Posidoniimonas polymericola: one gene and its partner. The protein of the gene in region 1 interacts with the protein of each later gene in a pairwise test. Links are inferred from orthologs where the notes say so. Each region holds a gene or a part of one and is shown in the gene's direction. Other genes may lie near its edges. The genes, in order: thrS and rplA.

Region 1 (3,241 bases):
CGGTGATCTCTGGGGCGCCGTAAAGAGGCACTGCGTCGGTGCTCGAAGATTCCGTCACATCGGTGTACATCACAACACCGGGCGGGATATCGCTAAAGTCACCGTAGTTGATTGACGAAGCTGAGGCAGCCGAAGCGAGAAGTAGCTGCGCAGAGAGAGCGACGGCAAGACACCGTCCTGAGAGAAGCGAGCGAATTGAGGACGACATTAGATCTACTCCGACGTATGCAGATTCTGAAGTGGTTTACTCTTTAACCAGTGGAACTCGTTCCCACCAGCTTCGAAGATCAGTCATGTAGGTAGTGCATGCCATGCACCCCCGATAGTCTCTCGCCCGCACCGCCAGGAATCAAGTAGAGATCGCAAACTTCTGCGTTGAAACTTTGCAGGAAGTCGCGACTTCGCATTGACGGGGATGCGCACCAAAGGACTCACACAGCCCCCATATTACCGCGCCCGCCCGAAATAGCGAACACTTTTTTACAGGAATCGCATGGAATATTGCCAGATGCCGCAAAGCCCGAAGAATACGCCAGGACCAACAATTTGTCGCATCCTCCGATCGCGGCATCACTGGACGTCCAACGCCCTTCCCCTAGCCCGAGAATCGCCGTAAGATCCTGTCAAATAGCACTTTCCGACCACTTGCTCTGCTAATCAAGCACTCCGATGCTCACGATTTCTCTGCCAGATGGCAGCCAACGTCAGTTCAACCAGCCGGTCACCCTCCGCGATGTGGCTCTCGACATCGGAGAGGGGCTGGCGAAGGCAGCGATTGCCGGCGAGGTGGATGGCAAGCCGCGTGATTTGTCGTACCAGCTTCCCGGCGACGGTAATGTGCAGCTCCGCATTCTTACGAAGCGTGATCCCGAAGCGCTCGAGATCATGCGTCACTCCGCAGCTCACGTGATGGCTCAGGCGGTCATGCGGCTGCACGAAGGCGTCCAGCTAGCATTCGGCCCGGTCACCGATACCGGCTTTTACTACGACATGCAGCTGCCCAAGGCGCTCAGCGAGGACGACTTCGCCGCCATCGAAGCGGAAATGAAGAAGATCATCAAAGAGAACCTGGCGTTCGAACGCATTGAGCAGCTAAAAGCCGACTCGGTCCAGCTGTGCGAAGAGATGGGCCAAGAGTTCAAGGTCGAGCACCTGCAGACGGGCCTCGGCGAAGAAGAGTCGGTCTCCTTCTATCGTCAGGGCGAGTTCGTCGACCTGTGCCGCGGCGTTCACATCCCCAGCACTGGGCACATCGGCAAGGCATTCAAGCTGCTTAGTATCGCCGGGGCTTACTGGAAGGGAGACGCCAGTCGGCAGCAGCTGCAGCGTCTGTACGCGACCGCGTTCTTCGACAGACAGGAGCTCAAGGAGCACCTGCACCGTCTGGAGGAGGCGAAGAAGCGAGACCACCGCGTGCTCGGCAAGCAGCTCGATCTGTTCACTATCGACTCGAAGGCCGGTTCTGGCCTGATCCTGTGGTTGCCCAAGGGGGCGACGATCCGCCAGTGCCTGGAGGACTACCTCCGCGACGAGCTGCGGCGGCGTGGGTACCAGGCGGTGTACACGCCGCACATCGGCCGCGTGGAGTTGTACGAGACCTCCGGCCACTTTCCGTATTACCGCGATTCCCAGTTTCCTCCGCTGTGCGAGCACGAAGCCGGGCAGCTGGTCGACGCGTTTGTCGACCGCCTCCGCAAGAACGATCTCGAGAAATCGGACGAAGAAAAGCTCCTGCAGGCGGCAAGAGTCTTGGGCTACGAAGGTGAGTACCCGGCTCAGGGCAGCCACGAAGAGAAGGCGGCGGCGCTCGACGCCTGGGCGCACGAGCACGAGCGTTACCTGCTCAAGCCGATGAACTGCCCGCACCACATCATGATCTACAAGTCGAAGCCCCGCAGCTACCGCGACCTGCCAATCCGCCTGGCGGAGTTTGGTTCGGTGTACCGCTACGAGCAGTCTGGCGAGCTGAACGGCATGACCCGCGTGCGCGGCTTCACCCAGGACGACGCCCACATTTTCTGCACCGATGATCAGGTCGCCGACGAGGTGCGGGGCTGCCTGGAGATGACCAAAGGCGTGCTGGCGTCGCTTGGCATGACTAACTACCGAGTGCGGCTCGGGTTCCGCGACCCAGACAGCAGCAAGTACGTCGGGGACGCGGAACTGTGGGACCGTGCCGAAGCGGCCATCGAACGGGTCGCCAAGGAGATGAACCTGCCAGGCTGCGAGCCCGAGCCGGGCGAGGCGGCATTCTACGGCCCGAAGATCGACTTCGTCGTGACCGACTGCATTGGCCGCGAGTGGCAGCTCGGCACCGTCCAATTGGACTACAACCTGCCGAGTGAGGGCCGGTTCGGGTTGGAGTACATCGGGCCCGACAACAAGCCGCACCGACCGGTCATGATCCACCGGGCGCCGCTCGGCTCGATGGAGCGGTTCATCGGCGTGCTGATCGAGCACTTCTCCGGCGCGTTCCCGCTGTGGCTGTCCCCGGAACAGTGCCGGGTGCTGACTGTCAGCGAGAAGTCCGAAGAGTACGGCCGTGAGGTCGAGCAGAAGCTGCTAGCAGCCGGCCTGCGGGCGGCCGGAGACTACCGCGGGGCCAAGCTGGGGGCCAAGATCCGCGAGGCCCAGTTGGAGCTGATCCCGTACATGCTGGTGGTAGGCGAAAAAGACCGCGACAACGGCACCGTCACGGTGCGGGACCGCCAGGACGGCGACCTCGGCGCCATGCCGCTGGACGAGGCAATCGCCAAACTGCTCGACGAATCGGCTCGCAAGCTGGTCCGTGAGCGCCCGGTCGAGGCTTCATAGGCCAACTGGGGCGTCTGGACGGCCTGAGCCGGCTGGAGCGGCCCTCCTAATTACCCCAGCGGCGCGGCCGATCAGTTGACGCGCCGCCGCTTTGTGGCCAATACTTCTTGTGACGTGGCGTCTTTCAGGACTGGGCAAGCGATTCCGGCAGCGGCCGGAACCTGCCCACCGGACGCAACAGGCGCCCCGCGACGCCAACCCTTGACGATTGTCGCTGGGCCGAACGTATCCCCCAATCCATTGGAGTTAGCTTGTCTCGAAACCGTCCCGCCGAACGGACCCCCGACCGCAACCAGTTGCGTATCAACGAACAGATCCGCGTGACCCCGGTGCGGGTCATCACCTCCGAGGGCGAACAGCTCGGAGTCATCGATACAGAGGAGGCGCTTACTAAGGCCCGCGAAGCAGGGCTGGACCTGGTGGAGGT
Region 2 (3,050 bases), on another replicon or contig:
GAGCGGAAGATCTGGCCCGGCTACATCGCCGTGCAGATGCACGTCAACGACGACACCTGGTTCGCCATCCGCGAGACCTCCGGCATCGGCGACTTCACCGGATCCGGCGGCAAGCCCACTCCGATGGCGTCGCAGGACGTCGCCAAGATCCTCCACACGGAGGAGGACGAGACCGACGAGGCTCCCAAGCTGGCGATCCCGTTCCAGGAGGGGGACAAGGTCAAGGTCAAGGACGGCAACTTCGAGAGTTTCGAGGGCGAGGTCAGCAAGATCGACGACATCCACGGCAAGGTCACCGTGATGCTCAGCATCTTCGGCCGCCCGACCCCGGTGGAACTCGAGTACTGGCAGGTCGAGAACCTGTAGCGGCGTTCTTCCTGTCACCCCACACCAACCACTTCCTACCATCCAGCAGTCATGGCCAAGCAGTTAGTCGGACAAGAAAAGTTTCAGATCCCTGGCGGTCAGGCGACCCCCGCGCCGCCTGTCGGCACCGCGCTGGGTAAACACGGCATCAACCTTGGCCAGTTTGTTCAGGCGTTCAACGACGCCACGAAGGAAGCCGGCGGGATGATGATCCCGGTCGTGGTGAGCGTCTACAACGACCGCTCCTTCGACTTCATCTGCAAGAGCCCCCCGGCCGCCGTGCTGCTAAAAAAGGCGGCCGGCGTCGCCAAGGGGTCGGGCGTGCCGAACAAGACCAAGGTCGGCAAGGTCACGCAGGCCCAGCTTGAAGAGATCGCCACGACCAAGATGAACGACCTCAACGCCCGCGACGTCGAGCACGCCGCGCGGATGGTGGCCGGCACGGCCCGCAGCATGGGGCTAGTGGTCGAAGGTTAAATCGGGCATACTTACGAGTCTGCCACGCGTTTTTGGGCGGTGCGTGCCTCACGCCTAGAGTCGCAAGTGGTGGTGGTGTAGGAGTTTACGGCATCGCGTTTGAGTCGCGCAGCCACACGAGTGAAGGTGGGACGCGGGGTGAGCCTGATGGGCATCCCCGCGGTTTGGACCACACTTCCCGCATTTTTTGGGGTGAAGCAAGATGGCAAAGCAGTCGAAACGTTTTCGCGCACTCGCCGCGAACCAGAAGAGCAAAGAGGCGTTCCCGCTTTCTGATGCGGTGAAGACCCTCAAAGGCTACGACGGCACCAAGTTCGACCAGATGGTCGAGATCGCGATGCGTTTGGGCATCGACCACACGCAGGCGGACCAGATCGTCCGCGGCTCGATTGTCCTGCCGCACGGCATCGGCAAGGAGCAGCGGGTGGTGGTCTTCGCCAAGGGCCCGCAGGCCGAAGCCGCCAAGGCGGCCGGCGCCGACGAGGTGGGCGACGAGGACCTCTCCAAGAAGATCCTCGGCGGCTGGACCGACTTCGACGTCTGTATTGCGGCGCCCGACATGATGAAGCTGGTCGGCCCGCTTGGCCGGGTGCTCGGCCCCCGCGGCCTGATGCCCTCGCCCCGCGCCGGCACGGTGACGCCCGACGTCGGAACGGCTGTCTCGGAGTACAAGGCCGGCAAGGTCGAGTTCCGCAACGACAAGGGTGGCAATATTCACGCCCCGGTCGGCAAGCTGAGCTTCGATCCCGAAAAGCTCAGCGAGAACGTTCAGGCGTTTGTGGACAAGATCGTCAGCATGAAGCCTGCAGCGGTGAAGGGCGTCTACTTGAAGGGCGTCCACCTCAGCGCGACGATGAGCCCCAGCGTCCGCGTCGCGGTTTAAGCTTCCCGATCTTTGGTTATGGCCTGGGCCATCGCCCGGTCCGCTAACCCCTGACCCCCGGTCACTCTTATGAGTAAGTACGTCAAACAACTGATGACCGACGAGCTGAAAAGCCGTTGGGACGGCGTCAACGACGCCCTGCTGGTGGATGTCAGCAAGCTGGAAGCGAACGACGCCGTCGTGCTCCGCCGCCGGCTGCGTGAGAAGAACATCAGCCTGATGGTGGTGAAGAACAGCCTGGCCCGCCGCGCCAGCGAGGGCACCACCCTCGCGCCGGCGTTCGAGGGCGCCGAGGGCACGATGGCGGTCGCCTGGGGCGGCGAGGATATTGTCTCGCTAGCCAAAGAGATCGTCGCGGTCAAGAAGGACAAGGCTTTCGAGGAGTTCGAGGCGCGCGGCGGCGTGATGGACGGCGCCAAGCTCTCGGCCGACGACGTCACGGCGGTCAGCAAGTGGCCCAGCCGTGGCGAGCAGCTCAGCATCCTGATGGGCCAGATCCTCGGCCCGGGCATGACGCTCAACGCTCAGCTGCTTGGTCCTGGCGCCTCGCTAGGCAGCCAGATTAAGCAGAAGGGCGAGGGCGACGAAGAGTAGCCCGCGACCACCGCTCAGGCCTCGCCCGTGTCAGGCCTGCAGCGTTCGGCCTGCAGAGGCCGCTCGGTCTCCCCGGAGGCGGAGTTTGGCGGGCAACCAAGTCACATCCGGTTTCGGCGCAGCCCTAGCAGCGATTGCCAAGCCGAGAGTTTTTCAGCGACCAACGACCACGGGCCCCCTGGGGAGGGGGCCAACCCTGCAGAAAGGCAAGGCAAGAGACCATGAGTGAAGAAGCAGCAGTGTTGGAGTACTCGGACGCCACCAAGGAAATGGGCGACAAGATTGTCGGCCTGACCCTCAAGGAGGCCAAGGAACTCAGCGATTACCTGAAGAATGAGCACGGCATCGAGCCGGCCGCTGGTGGCGGCGCGGTGATGATGGCAGGCCCCGCCGGCGACGGTGGCGGCGCGGCGGCTGCCGAAGAGCAGACCGAGTTCGACGTCGTGATGGAGAGCTTCGGCGACAAGAAGATCGGCGTGATCAAGGTCGTCCGTGGCATCACCGGCCTGGGTCTGAAGGAAGCCAAGGACCTGGTCGAAGGCGTTCCGAGCAAGGTCAAGGAAGGCTGCTCGAAGGAAGACGCCGAGAAGATCAAGGCCGAGCTGGAAGAAGCTGGCGCAACCGCGGTTATCAAGTAGCCGCGCGGTTGCTGTTGTGCCGCGGCGGCCTCTTGGCACAGAATGTGCTTTGTGCGACACTCTAAGGAGTGGGCTCTGCCCGCTCGGGGGTT

Evidence for each region.
Region 2: the proteins of thrS (region 1) and rplA interact in binary tests that used the Escherichia coli proteins (3 or more experiments, as listed by UniProt). The link is inferred for Posidoniimonas polymericola from one-to-one orthologs.

The regions. Positions count from the first base shown.
Region 1 is NZ_SJPO01000010.1:47,943-51,183, reverse strand. What follows is about bases 316-3,241. They hold thrS (threonine--tRNA ligase), read left to right. Parts: upstream 316-669; coding sequence 670-2,814; downstream 2,815-3,241. Other genes in these bases: infC (translation initiation factor IF-3), read left to right, coding at 3,111-3,241. Outside these bases: Pla123a_RS18730 (PEP-CTERM sorting domain-containing protein), read right to left, coding at 1-70. UniProt on the Escherichia coli protein: Catalyzes the attachment of threonine to tRNA(Thr) in a two-step reaction: L-threonine is first activated by ATP to form Thr-AMP and then transferred to the acceptor end of tRNA(Thr). The rate-limiting step is amino acid activation in the presence of tRNA.
Region 2 is NZ_SJPO01000009.1:19,520-22,569, reverse strand. Bases 151-2,885 are described here. They hold rplA (50S ribosomal protein L1), read left to right. Parts: upstream 151-1,045; coding sequence 1,046-1,726; downstream 1,727-2,885. Other genes in these bases: rplL (50S ribosomal protein L7/L12), read left to right, coding at 2,542-2,885; rplJ (50S ribosomal protein L10), read left to right, coding at 1,796-2,320; rplK (50S ribosomal protein L11), read left to right, coding at 418-843; nusG (transcription termination/antitermination protein NusG), read left to right, coding at 151-366. Also shown: more of nusG, read left to right, coding at 1-150; more of rplL, read left to right, coding at 2,886-2,958. UniProt on the Escherichia coli protein: One of the primary rRNA binding proteins, it binds very close to the 3'-end of the 23S rRNA. Forms part of the L1 stalk. It is often not seen in high-resolution crystal structures, but can be seen in cryo_EM and 3D reconstruction models.